Regions from separate parts of the Nesterenkonia aerolata genome, predicted to be linked through region 3. Evidence: riboswitches for the same ligand, from Rfam matches in the RefSeq annotation. Region 3 holds a riboswitch; each other region holds the start of a gene.

Region 1 (4,186 bases), on a different contig from region 3:
ATCCGGGGACGCCGGGCCGGTGGAGCCGTAGCAGCCGCCGACCATGGCCGGAGCGATGACGAACCAGCGGTCCGTGTCCAGGGGCCTTCCCGGGCCCACCAGCTCCTCCCACCACCCGGTGCTCGGGTCCGCCTCAGTGGCGGCCACATGGGAGTCACCGGTCAGCGCGTGGGCCACCAGTACCGCGTTGTCACCAGCCGCATTGAGCCGCCCCCAGGTCTCATAGGCGATCTCCACCTGAGGTAACGCACCACCGGCCTCGAACGTGTAACCGCCGACGTCGAGCACCTGCAGGGCTCCGGCAGGGCGGTGGCCGAAGTCGTTCAAAGTGGTGGACAGCACCGGTGTGCTCATCGTCTGTGGAATCCTCTGCTGGTAGGTCCGTCGGGCAGGTCTGCGTGGCTGTGCTCAGTGGCTCAGTCCTCGGCCGAGGCACCGGCGAGCGCCTGGTCCAGATCCGCGAGGATGTCATCGATATGCTCCAGCCCCACGGACAGTCGCACCATTCCCGGTGAGACTCCTGCGGCCCGCTGGTCCTCCTCGCTGAGCTGGCTGTGCGTGGTCGAGGCCGGGTGGATCGCCAGAGAACGGACGTCACCGACGTTGGCCACCAGGGAATGCAGCTGCAGCGCGTCCACCAGGCGCTGTCCAGCCTCAGCGCCACCGCGGACCTCAAAGGCGAGCACCGAGCCGACGCCGCGTGGCAGGTACCGGCGCGCCTGTTCATGGCAGGGGCTGGATGCCAGACCGGCATAGTTCACCCGCTTCACCGCCGGGTGGGCCTGGAGATGTTCGGCCACGCGCTGAGCGTTGGCGACGTGGCGCTCCATGCGCAGGCTCAGCGTCTCCAGCCCCAGGTTGATCTCGAAGGCGTTATGCGGTGACAGTGCTGGCCCCAGGTCACGCAGCAGCTGGACCCGCGCCTTCATGATGTAGGACAGGTTCACCCCGAAGGCCCCGTCAGCACCGAGATCACGACCGAAGACCAACCCGTGATAACTCTCATCGGGCTCGGTGAAACCGGGGTACCGCTCCGGGTAACGCGTGTAGTCGAACCGGCCGGAGTCGACGATGATCCCCGCGATGGCCGTCCCGTGACCGCCCAGGAACTTCGTCGCCGAATGGACGACGACGTCGGCGCCGTGTTCGATCGGCCGGATCAGGTACGGAGTGGTCAGCGTCGAGTCGATGATCAGCGGCACGCCCAGCTCATGCGCGGCAGAAGCCACGGCTTCGATGTCGAGGACGTCACCGCGAGGGTTGGCCACCGCCTCTCCGAAGAACGCCGCCGTGTTCTCTTTGGCGGCCGCGCGCCAGGATTCGACGTCATCGGGGTCCTCGACGAAACTGACCTCCACGCCGAGCTTGGGCAGCGTGTGCTTGAACAGGTTCTGCGTGCCGCCGTAGAGCTGCGGGGAGGCCACCACATGGGCGCCGGCCTCAGCGATGTTCAGCAGCGCCAGCGTGGTGGCCGCCTGCCCGGAACCCACCGCTAGGGCTCCCACGCCCCCTTCGAGGGCGGCGATCTTGTTCTCCACGGCCTCCACCGTCGGGTTGGTCAGCCGGGAGTAGATGGGACCGAGCTCCTCCAGGCCGAAGCGCCGGGCCGCGGACTCGGTGCTGGGGAAGACGAAGGACGTGCTCTGCTGGATAGGCAGAGCACGGGCGCCGGTGTGCGGATCCGGCTCAACACCAGCGTGGATCTGGAGGGTCTCAAAGCGATGGGCAGACTGTGCCGTGCTCTCAGTCATGTGGCGTCTCCGTTCGGTCCGGTCCCTGGGGGTAAGGACCCGACCTCCGACGACGCGGAGCCCTCCGGCCCTGCCCCATGGACGTGGCATCTCATGGACTGGCGTGGGGCCGCACTGACGTGGAGGCCCGCGCTTGCCTCACCGGTACTGCGGAATGTCCGCAGACCGGTCAGGCCAGGTCGTCACCCGGGGCACCCCACCGCGAACTGGAGGGTTGCCGGCCAGCAAACCGGGGTTTCGCGCTGGCACTCTTGACCTTAGGAATCAGTGTGCCCGGGAAACCCCCTCAGGGCAACCCGGGCACACCCCACTGCACGTTTATCCGAACTCTCTGCAGAATCCGTGCCTTATAGAGGCCGGATTACGCAAGCGATTCGGATAAACGTGCGGTGCGGGGGTATCAGGGGACGCGGACGATGAGGGCGTCGCCCTGGCCGCCTCCACCGCAGAGAGCCGCCGCACCAGTGCCCCCGCCACGGCGCTTGAGCTCCAGCGCCAGATGCAGCAGGATGCGCGCACCGGACATACCGACCGGGTGCCCCAGGGCGATCGCGCCGCCGTCCGCGTTGACCTTTTCGGCCTCGACGCCCAGCTCCTCGGCAGAGGCCAACCCGACGGCGGCGAACGCCTCGTTGATCTCGATCAGATCCAAAGCACCCGGCTCAACACCCTCCTTCTCACAAGCGCGAGCAATGGCACGGGCCGGCTGCAGCTGCAAGGAGGAATCGGGACCGGCGACCATCCCGTGAGCACCGATCTCTGCCAACCACTCCACGCCGAGCTGCTCGGCCTTCTCCTTGGACATCACGACCATCGCACAGGCGCCGTCGGAGATCTGTGAGGCTGAACCGGCCGTGATCGTACCGTCCTTGGCGAAGGCCGGACGCAGCCGTCCCAAGGACTCCGCCGTCGTGTCACCCCGCACACCCTCGTCAGCACTGATCCGCACCGGCTCACCCTTACGCTGGGGCACCTGCACCTCGACGATCTCCTCGTCGAAGCGGCCCGCCTGGGCCGCATCAGCGGCACGGCGGTGCGAGGCCGCCGCGAACTCATCCTGCTGCTCACGGGTATAGGCCCGTTCACCACTGTTGCAGGATTCGGTCAGCGCGCCCATGGACTGATCCGTGGCTTGGTCCCAGAGCGCGTCATAAGCCATGGAATCCACCAGGGTGGCGTCACCATAGGTGATCCCGGTCCGTGACTTCGGTAGCAGATGCGGCGCCTGAGACATCGACTCCATCCCCCCGGCGACGACGATCTCGCACTCCCCCGCCCGGATCATCTGATCGGCCGTCGCCACCGCATTGAGTCCGGAGAGGCAGACCTTATTGATGGTGATCGCCGGCACCGAGGCCGGAATCCCTGCCGCCAACGACGCCGTGCGCGCGGCATTCTGCCCCGTGCCGGCCTGGATGACCTGCCCCATGATGACGTAGTCGACATCATTGCCGGAGACTGCCGCGCGGTCCAAAGCGCCGCTGATCGCCACTGCGCCGAGGTCAGCGGCCCGCAGAGTGGAGAGACCACCGAGCAGCTTGCCGATGGGAGTACGGGCGCCGGAGACGATGACGGTGGATGACATGGGCGGGACCTCCAGAAATAGTTGCACGTCCAATAATCTCTCGCTAGATTACCAACGAGACTCAGCTCACACACTATTCCAGCCTCGAGGCGGAGGAGAAGCTTCTATGCACCAGGTGACGCACTTCATCGACGGACAGCGCACCGAGGGAACCTCGGGCCGCACGAAAGAGGTCTTCAACCCGGTCCAGGGCGCGCCACAGGCCACTGTGCCGCTGGCCGATGAAGCCGAGGTCGACGCCGCCATCGCCTCCAGCCAGGCCGCCTTCGACGGCTGGTCCTCGATGAACCCCCAGCGCCGCGGGCGCATCCTGCTCAAGTGGGTGGATCTGATCTACACCCACATGGATGAGCTCGCCGAAACGCTCTCCAACGAGCACGGCAAGACCTTCCCCGACGCCAAGGGTGACATCCAGCGCGGCGTCGAAGTCGTCGAATTCGCCGCCGGCGCTCCCCACCTGCTCAAGGGCGAGTTCTCCTCCGAGGTGGCCCGCGGGGTCGACGTCCACTCCCTGCGTCAGCCCCTGGGCGTGGTCACCGGCATCACCCCGTTCAACTTTCCGGCGATGATCCCCCTGTGGAAGGCCGGCGTCGCCCTGGCTGCGGGCAACACCTTCGTGCTGAAGCCTTCTGAGCGTGACCCCTCCGTGCCGGTGCGCCTGGCCGAGCTCGCCGTCGAGGCCGGGATGCCCGCCGGCGTGCTCAACGTCATCCACGGCGACAAGACGGCAGTGGACACGCTCATCGCCGACGAGCGGATCAAAGCGGTCGGCTTCGTCGGCTCCACACCGATCGCCCAGGCCATCTACACCGCGGCCGCCACCCATGGAAAGCGCGCCCAGTGCTTCGGC
Region 2 (4,186 bases), on a different contig from region 3:
TCGTGTAGAGCGCCGGGGCCTGTTCCCGGGAGACCGGGTAGGCCTTCATCGCACGCAGGGCGATCTTGTCCGAGTTCCAGTAGCTGTAGGCCACTGAGACCAGGCCGATGCCGGCGAAGAGGACCAGGAAGAAGGAGTTTCCGGAGGAGTAGGCCAGGATCGCGCCGATGGCCAGCAGCAGCCCGAAGAGCAGCGAGAGCAGCCCGATGGTCCGTAGTCGTCCGTTGTGATGGCTCACTGGGGCCTCCTCATCGCATGTTCACGAACTGCAGGGCGGCGTCGTCGAAGTCCTTGAGCAGGGCGATCACCGACTGCAGATTATCCCGGGACTTCGAGGTCACGCGCAGCTCATCACCCTGGATGGTGGCCTTGACCGACTTGGGCCCCTCGTCACGGATGATCTTGGAGATCTTCTTCGCCGTCGGCTGATCGATCCCCTCCTTGATCAGGCCCTCGATGCGGTATTCCTTGCCGGAGGCGTAGGGTTCGCCGGAATCGAACGCCTTCAGGGAAATCCCGCGTTTGATCAGCTTCGAACCGAAGACGTCCGCCACCGCTTTGACCCGCTCCTCAGAGTTGGCGCGCATCAGGATCTTCTCTCCGGAGAAGTCGATCTCCGCCCCGACCCCTTTGAAGTCGTAGCGCTGGGCGATCTCCTTCTGCGCCTGGTTCAGCGCATTGGCGACCTCCTGCTTATCCACAGTGGAGACGATGTCGAAGCTTGAGTCCTTGGCCATAGGGATCCTCCTCGTGAAGTCAGGGAGACGGCGAGGCGGACGGCGGATTTCGCCGCCGAGGTGCCGTCGTCGGTGTGGTCAGCTCCTGCGCCCCAGTCTATGGCGCGAGCCTCGACGGCTCCTGGGTTCTTCGCGGAAGGCGGACTGGCGGGTGCCTTGCGGTGCACCGGCGTGATACAACTGACAAACAGTTGAACATAAATTTCAACGCCGATCACATAGACCGAACATGTGCCACGAAGGAGGCTCCACTATGCCGCAGACCCCCGACCCCACTGAGCAGATCCTGGTCACCCATGCCGGTTCGCTGCCCCGCACCGAGGAGCTGATCGCCGCCAATGCTGCCCGGGAGTTCGCCGACGACGGCCTCACCCTGATCCGTACCGAGGAGTTCGAGCAGCGCCTCTCCGCCGCCGTCGCCGACATCGTCGCCCGGCAGCAGGCGGCAGGCATCACGGTTCCCGGCGACGGCGAGTACGGCAAAGCGATGAGCCAAGCCACCGACTACGGCGCCTGGTGGTCCTATATCTTCCAGCGCGTGGAAGGTCTGGAGGTCACCGGAGAGGACATCTTCAGCCAGCCGAACGTCGAATCGTCCCCCGGTGAGATCCAGCTGACCAGCTTCCCGAACCGCCGGGACTGGGTGCGGTTCCAGCAGGCCTATCAGGACCCGGAATCCGGCATCGGCACCGGCAACACCGCCACCCCGTTCCCCGCCACTGTGGGCGAATTGGCCTATACGGGGCAGGAGCAGATCGCCTCAGACATCGCGAACTTCCGGGCCGGTCTCGACGCCGCCGGACTGGAGACCGGATTCATGACCTCGATCGCGCCAGGCTCTGGTGCGCGCATCGCCGACCGGCACTACCGGGACGAGGAGGCACACCTCTACGCTTGGGCCGAGGTGCTGCGGGAAGAGTATCGGGCCATCATCGACGCCGGGCTGATCCTGCAGATCGACGATCCCTCGATCGCCGAGAACTGGGACCAGATCACCCCGGAGCCCAGCATCGAGGACTATCGGCGCTTCACCCAGCTGCGCGTCGAGGCCATCAACTACGCTCTGCGCGGCCTCCCGCAGGAACAGGTCCGCTTCCACCTGTGCTGGGGCTCCTGGCACGGCCCCCACACCACGGATATCGAGTTCCGGCACATCGTGGATCTCATGCTGCAGATCGACGCGAAGTACTACTCCTTCGAGGCCGCCAACGTCCGGCACGAGCATGAGTTCACCGTCTTCGACGACGTCGAGCTGCCCGAGGGGAAGGTCATTCTGCCGGGCATCGTCTCCCATGCGACGAACGTCGTCGAGCATCCGGAGCTGGTGGCCCAGCGGATCATCCGTTTCGCCGAGCGGGTGGGGCGGGAGAACGTCATCGCCTCCACCGACTGTGGCCTCGGCGGGCGCATCCATCCGCAGATCGCCCAGGCGAAGCTGGAAAGCCTGGCCGAGGGCGCGCAGCTGGCCACCGCGCAGCTCTTCCGCTGACCTCCATCGCGCTCCCAAGAGATGAACACTCTGCCCCTCATGTGCTGTCAATGTTCATGATTCGGTGGTAGTGTGACGGTCTAAGGATCACGAGCACCGGTCTCCAAGGCTCTGGCCGACCGGTCGGCAACCCTCTCGCTGTGGCGGGGTGCCCCAGATGACGATCCGGCTGCGTGCACACCGCACGTGGTAAGCATGGCGCTCTCGGCGGGCCCGGAACACTGGTGACGGGCCCCTGCGCCCCCACTCGAAGGAGGGGGTCCAGTGATGGCTGACCCGCATTCCACATCCCATTCATCACCGAGGTCTTCAGCGGGGCCTGCCTCCCCGAACACGCCGGGGCAGCACACGCTCCACCGTGATTCCGGGGCCACGGCGAAGATCCATGCGGGCACCGGCGCTGAGCCGGCCGGAACCCCCGTGGTGGCCCCGGTGCACCTGAGCGCGGCCTATGAGTTCGCCACTCTGGCCGAGGCCCGGGAGCGCTTCGCCCAGCGCAGTCCGGGGCTGACCTACTCGCGGACGGGCAATCCCACAGTGGCCCTGTTCGAACGGCGCATCGCTGCGTTGGAAGGCGGCGTCGGCGCGGTAGCCACAGCCTCTGGGCAGGCCGCGCTGAGCCTCACGCTGCTGGCCCTGGCGGGCCGGTCCGGGCAATCTCCCGACGGCGAACCCGACCCGGGGGTCTCCGCCGGTCATATCGTCGCCTCTGAGCGCATCTACGGGGGTACCGCAGACCTGCTCAACGACACTCTGGCCGAAGCCGGCATCGAGGTCACCTGGGTGGACCCGCATCATCCGCAGAGCTGGCGGCAGGCGATCACCTTCCGCACCCGGGCGCTGCTGGTGGAGTCCATCGGCAACCCACACGCCGACCTCCCGGACATCCCGGCGCTGGCAGAGATCGCCCACAGTGCCCAGCTGCCGCTGGTCGTGGACAACACGCTGGCCAGCCCGCACCTGCTGCGTCCGGGTCAGCTCGGTGCCGACCTGGTGGTGCATTCCGCCACCAAGTACCTCTCCGGCGGCGGTACCGTCCTGGGAGGAGCTATCGTCGACACCGGCCGGTTTACGCCCTCGGCCGACCCGCAGCGCTGGCTCCAGCTCACTACGGCCCGCCGCCGCTTCGGAGGCCGGTCACTGGTGGCGGCCCACGGGGACCACGGTGCGCTGCTGCACCTGATCCGCGCCCAGCTGCTCAACGATCTCGGCCCCACGCTGGCGCCCTGGAATGCCCAGCAGCTGCTGGAGGGCATCGAGACCCTCGACGTCCGGATGGAGCGCCACTGCCGTTCCACCGAGGAGCTGGCCCGGCGGCTCGAGCGGCACCTCGCGGTGGAGACGGTCCGGCATCCCAGCCTGCCCGCGTCTCAGGATGCGGCCATCGCCCAGCGAGACTTTCCCCGCGGTGCCGGTGCCGTGCTGTCCTTCGAGCTGCCGGAGCGCGCCGACGTCGAGCGGTTCTTCGACTCCCTGACCCTGGTCAAGCTCGCCGCGAACCTCGGTGATGCGCGGACCCTGGCCTGTCATCCGGCGTCGATGACGCATTGCCGGCTCAGCGAGGAGCTGCGCGCCGCCGGTGCGATCACCGAGCAGACGGTGCGGTTGGCGGTCGGACGGGAGGACGTCGAGGACATCTGGGCTGACCTCGCCTCCTCCCTCGAGGCGGCGCTCGGGCACAGACCCCAGGAGGAGCACAGGCCCCAGGAGGGGCCCGGCTGGCAGACCGCGCAGCAGGGCAGCGGATTCGACGTCCGTGACGAACTGCGCATCCTGGAAGGAGTCCGCGCATGACGACGCTCCCTGACCTCGGCCTCGACGTCGTCCGCCCGGGATTCCGCACCTCGGCGGTCCACGCCGGGCAGGAACCCTGCGGCCTGACCGGCGCCGTGGTTCCGCCCATCTACCAGACCTCCACGTTCACGCAGCCCGGAGTGGACACCTTCTACACGGGATATGA
Region 3 (4,186 bases):
GGCTTCCTGAGGAACTGCTCGGCCAGATCGCCGAGGGGGCCGTGCGCCGTGAGCTGGACCGGGAGCTGCCGTTCGAGGCGGTCCGGTGGCTTGACGAGCACCGCTTCGGCGCACTCCGGGTTCCCGAGGAACACGGTGGCGCGGGAGCTTCAGTGGAGGAGCTGATCGTCGAGGTCATCCGGCTGGCTGAAGCTGATTCCAATGTCGCGCACCTCTACCGCGGGCATTTCGGATTCGTCGATGCGCTGCGCTTCCAGCCGGTGGAGATCCGTGATGAGTGGTACCGCCGGGTGCTCAACGGGGCCACCATCGGCAACGCGTCCACGGAGAAGGGCGGCAACGCACTGGGTGAGCTCAATACCGTCCTTGCTCAGAGGTCTGATGGCAGCTGGCGGTTGGACGGGGAGAAGTTCTACTCCACCGGCACGATCTTCTCCGACTACACCCGGGTCTCCGCCGCCCGCGACGACGGGCCGGGGCGTCGGTTCGCAGTGGTCGCCACCGATGCGGCGGGAGTGACCGTCGAGGACGACTGGGACGGATTCGGCCAGCGGCTCACCGGCACCGGGACCACGCGCTTCGTCGATGCGGACATCGAGCCCATCGGCGTGCTGGACCGTGTCCCCGGCTCCCATGAAGCCGTCCACGAGGCCGCCTTCTTCCAGCTGTATCTGCTTGCGGTGCAGGTCGGTGCGGCCCGCGGCGCCCTGCGGGATGCAGTGGCACTGATCCGGGGGCGGAAGCGGACGTTCAACACTTCGGGCTCCGGCAAACTCTTCCGCGAGGACCCGCTCATCCAGCAGATCGTGGGGAAGATGTCAGCAGGGCTGTTCGCTGCAGAGTCCACCGTCCTGGAAGTGGCCCGTGTCCATGACCGCGCCCTTGAGGCAGGCCGCCTGGCCGGTACCCATGAACCCGGTGCCGGCGCCGATGTCCCCGCCGCGGTCTATGAGAGCGAGATCGCCGTGGAGCGGGCTCATGTGGTGGTGCCGCAGCTGTGTCTCGACGTCGTCGGTGAGCTGTTCCAGACGGTCGGCGCCTCAGCAGTGTCACGGTCAAAGGCTCTGGACCGTCATTGGCGCAACATCCAGACGGTCGCGACGCATAACCCGATCGTCTTCCGCGCCCGTTCATTGGGGGAGTACGAGCTCGACGGCGTGCTTCCGGAAGGGCTCAACGCCATCGGTGATGCACCTGCCCCTTCACCCGGTGGAAGTGAACCGGTCAGCGGCTCGCACGCCTGAGGATCTTCTCCGCCAGCGCGCCGGACGCATCGCGGCCCCGGCCGATATTCGGACGGTGGAAACTGAGGATATCCGGGGCCACGGTGATCCCGGTGACCACGGCGTCCTCAGCTGAATCCACTCCGGGTGTCCGGACGGTGACAGATGCCGCAGCCAGTCCCGGCAGAGCGGTGACGGCGTCGGCAGCCAGCGCGCGCAGCCCCGGGGCGAGCAGATCGGTGACGTCGACGGTGAGCTGCTGTTCTCCGTTGTCGGTGAAGACCAGGCCTTCGGAGGTGTGCTCGAAAGCGGGAGTGCGCAGCAGTGCGGCGATCGCTTCGTCGCCGACGACGAACACTTCGACGTCCATGCTGGACTGCTCGGCCGTCCCCCCGGTGGCTTCGTCGTCGGTGTCCTCCTCACCGGAGTCCTCACCCTCTCCCGCGGGGGCTTCCTCGGCTGTGGAGACCGGGGGAGCGGAGCCCTCTGGCACAGCGACGTCGGCATGGCGCAGGAAACGCTCCAGCAGCTTCTGATCTGCGGCGATGCGGCGGGAATGCTCTGAGACCAACGTCGTCAGCTGTCCCTGCATTCCGCCGATGATGTAACCGGCGAATCGAAACAGCAGGTGCCCGGGCATGACCTCTTCGACCTCGACGTGCCGCTGTGCCAGGGCATCGCGCAGCAGATCCTCGGCTGTGAGGGTGTGATCCGCCTGCGCCGTGGGACCACCTGCCTGCTCAGTTGTCTGTTCAGCAGGATGTTCGGCCAGGACGGCAGAAATGATGCGCACGAGTGGACCCGCGGAAGATGACGCCAGGGCGGTGGGTTCGACTGTGGGTGTCGCGGACTCGGGGGTGGACATGGCTCCCACGATATACCGCTCGGTTCCGGCATCGGCAGATGACGTTGTGCGTCGTCGGGCCGCTGAGCCGGTGTAGGGTGTAAGGGCAACCATCCAGAGCGGCTGAGAGACCTGGCTCGTCGACGCCGCAGCAACCCACAGGATGTCTTCCGTAGGTGGGTGCTACCGCCAGGACCGATGGAGGTCCTCCTGGGAGCGGTGCCAAAAGGGCACCTGTCTGTCCTCGGGTGCCCTGCATCGGCTGAGCTCTGCAGGAGGAGACATGACCCAGACGCAGCCCCAGCCGTCATCCCAGCCCCCGCACACCCCTCAAGGCGGGCGGGAGATCCTGTTCAACGCCTTCGATATGAACTGCGTGGTCCACCAGTCCCCGGGGTTGTGGCGCCACCCGGAGGATCGGGCGCGTGACTACAACACCATCGGCTACTGGACTTCCCTCGCCCAGACCCTGGAGCGTGGCCTCTTCGACGGCCTGTTCATCGCCGATGTGCTCGGCCCCTACGACGTGTTCGCCGCTGGCCCAGAGGCTGCACTGCGGTCCGGCGCGCAGATTCCGGTGAACGATCCGTTCCTGCTGATCTCCGCGATGGCGGCGGTCACACAGAACCTCGGGTTCGGAGTCACCGCGGGCACCGCCTATGAGCACCCGTACCCGTTCGCCCGGCGGCTGGGCACTCTGGACCACCTCACCGGAGGCCGGGTTGGTTGGAACGTGGTGACCGGCTATCTGCCGGCGGCCGCGCAGAACATGGGCCAGGACGATCAGATGGAGCACGATCGCCGCTACGACCACGCTGATGAGTACATGGACGTGGTCTATAAGCTGCTGGAGGCCTCCTGGGAGGACGACGCCGTCGTCGCCGACCGTGAGCGTGGTGTGTTCACCGATCCGTCGAAGGTCCACCGCATCGAGCACGAAGGTGAGTTCTTCAAGACTCCGGGTATCTCCGTGGTGGAGCCGAGCCCGCAGCGGATGCCCGTGGTCTACCAGGCTGGGGCGTCCACCCGCGGCCGCGCCTTTGCGGGGAAGCACGCCGAGGCGGTGTTCATCAACCCGCCGACGAAGGAACTGGCGAAGGCCTCGGTGCAGAAGATCCGTCAGGCCGCAGTGGAGGCCGGGCGCGATCCCTATGACGTGCGGATCTTCGCGATGCAGACTGTGGTCACCGGGCCCGACGAGGCGGCCGCGCAGGCCAAGTACGATGAACTCGCCCAGTACGTGGACCCGGAGGGCGGTCTGGTGCTGATGTCCGGATGGATGGGGATCGACCTCTCGACGTTCGATCTGGACCAGCCGATCGGTGATGTGGAGTCCAACGCGATCCGCTCCACAGTGGAGACGTTCCAGAAGGCCTCAGGCCGTGAGGATGAGACGTGGACGGTGCGGCAGCTGGCCGAGTGGGTCGGCGTCGGCGGGTTCGGTCCGGTCATCGTCGGTGATGGCCCGACGGCGGCGCGCCGTCTGGCCGAATGGCAGGATGAGACCGACGTGGACGGCTTCAACTTGGCTTACCACATCACTCCGGGCACCTTTGAGGACATCGTGGAGTACGTCGTCCCGGAGCTGCAGCAGCTGGGCCGGTACAAGTCGGACTACACACCGGGAACCCTGCGGCAGAAGCTTTTCGGCCGTGGCGATCACCTGCCGGAGAACCACTACGCGGCACAGTTCCAGCTGCGCCGTCGCTGAGCGGTCACTGGCCCATCGCCTGCATCACCCCATCGATGAGTGGGAAGGTGTCAGAGCCGTGAGAAGCGAGTGGGGGACGGGCGCCGCGGTGCCGTCGGCGATTCGGTCGGCTATCCGCTCAGCCGCTCCTGCCGTACCACCGGGCAGCCCGACCCCTGAGATCGGCACTCCGCCGGACAGCTCGGCGGCAACGGCGGATTCGATGGCGATTCCGGCTTCCGTATGACCCAGAGAGGCCAGCCCCATTGCGAGCGAGAGGATCGTCGCGAAGGGGCTGGCCCATCCGCGGCCAGCAATATCCGGAGCCGACCCGTGGACGCCCTCGACCATGGAGGGGGCGGTGCCTTCCAGGTTGAGGTTCGCGCTCGCTGAGAGACCGATCCCGCCCTGCACCATCGCACCGAGGTC

Evidence for each region. A riboswitch is a leader RNA that binds a small molecule or an ion and turns the genes downstream of it on or off. The one in region 3 is predicted to bind S-adenosylmethionine.
Region 1: linked by a shared signal. The riboswitch ahead of RIL96_RS01430 (O-acetylhomoserine aminocarboxypropyltransferase/cysteine synthase family protein) and the one ahead of RIL96_RS05485 (LLM class flavin-dependent oxidoreductase) in region 3 are both predicted to bind S-adenosylmethionine.
Region 2: linked by a shared signal. The riboswitch ahead of RIL96_RS12060 (O-acetylhomoserine aminocarboxypropyltransferase/cysteine synthase family protein) and the one ahead of RIL96_RS05485 (LLM class flavin-dependent oxidoreductase) in region 3 are both predicted to bind S-adenosylmethionine.

The regions. Positions count from the first base shown of each region.
Region 1 covers NZ_JAVKGR010000001.1:309,066-313,251, forward strand. Annotated here, with positions in the region: gene metX (homoserine O-acetyltransferase MetX) at 1-354, opposite strand, end outside; gene RIL96_RS01430 (O-acetylhomoserine aminocarboxypropyltransferase/cysteine synthase family protein) at 417-1,751, opposite strand; SAM riboswitch class IV at 1,876-2,008, opposite strand; gene RIL96_RS01435 (acetyl-CoA C-acetyltransferase) at 2,152-3,336, opposite strand; gene RIL96_RS01440 (CoA-acylating methylmalonate-semialdehyde dehydrogenase) at 3,443-4,186, shown strand, end outside.
Region 2 covers NZ_JAVKGR010000021.1:3,558-7,743, reverse strand. Annotated here, with positions in the region: gene RIL96_RS12075 (M48 family metalloprotease) at 1-238, opposite strand, end outside; gene RIL96_RS12070 (YajQ family cyclic di-GMP-binding protein) at 249-737, opposite strand; gene RIL96_RS12065 (cobalamin-independent methionine synthase II family protein) at 991-2,226, shown strand; SAM riboswitch class IV at 2,312-2,428, shown strand; gene RIL96_RS12060 (O-acetylhomoserine aminocarboxypropyltransferase/cysteine synthase family protein) at 2,494-4,020, shown strand; gene RIL96_RS12055 (cystathionine gamma-synthase) at 4,017-4,186, shown strand, end outside.
Region 3 covers NZ_JAVKGR010000004.1:90,510-94,695, forward strand. Annotated here, with positions in the region: gene RIL96_RS05475 (acyl-CoA dehydrogenase family protein) at 1-1,244, shown strand, start outside; gene RIL96_RS05480 (ATP-grasp domain-containing protein) at 1,225-2,088, opposite strand; SAM riboswitch class I at 2,175-2,272, shown strand; gene RIL96_RS05485 (LLM class flavin-dependent oxidoreductase) at 2,351-3,778, shown strand; gene RIL96_RS05490 (isocitrate/isopropylmalate family dehydrogenase) at 3,803-4,186, opposite strand, start outside.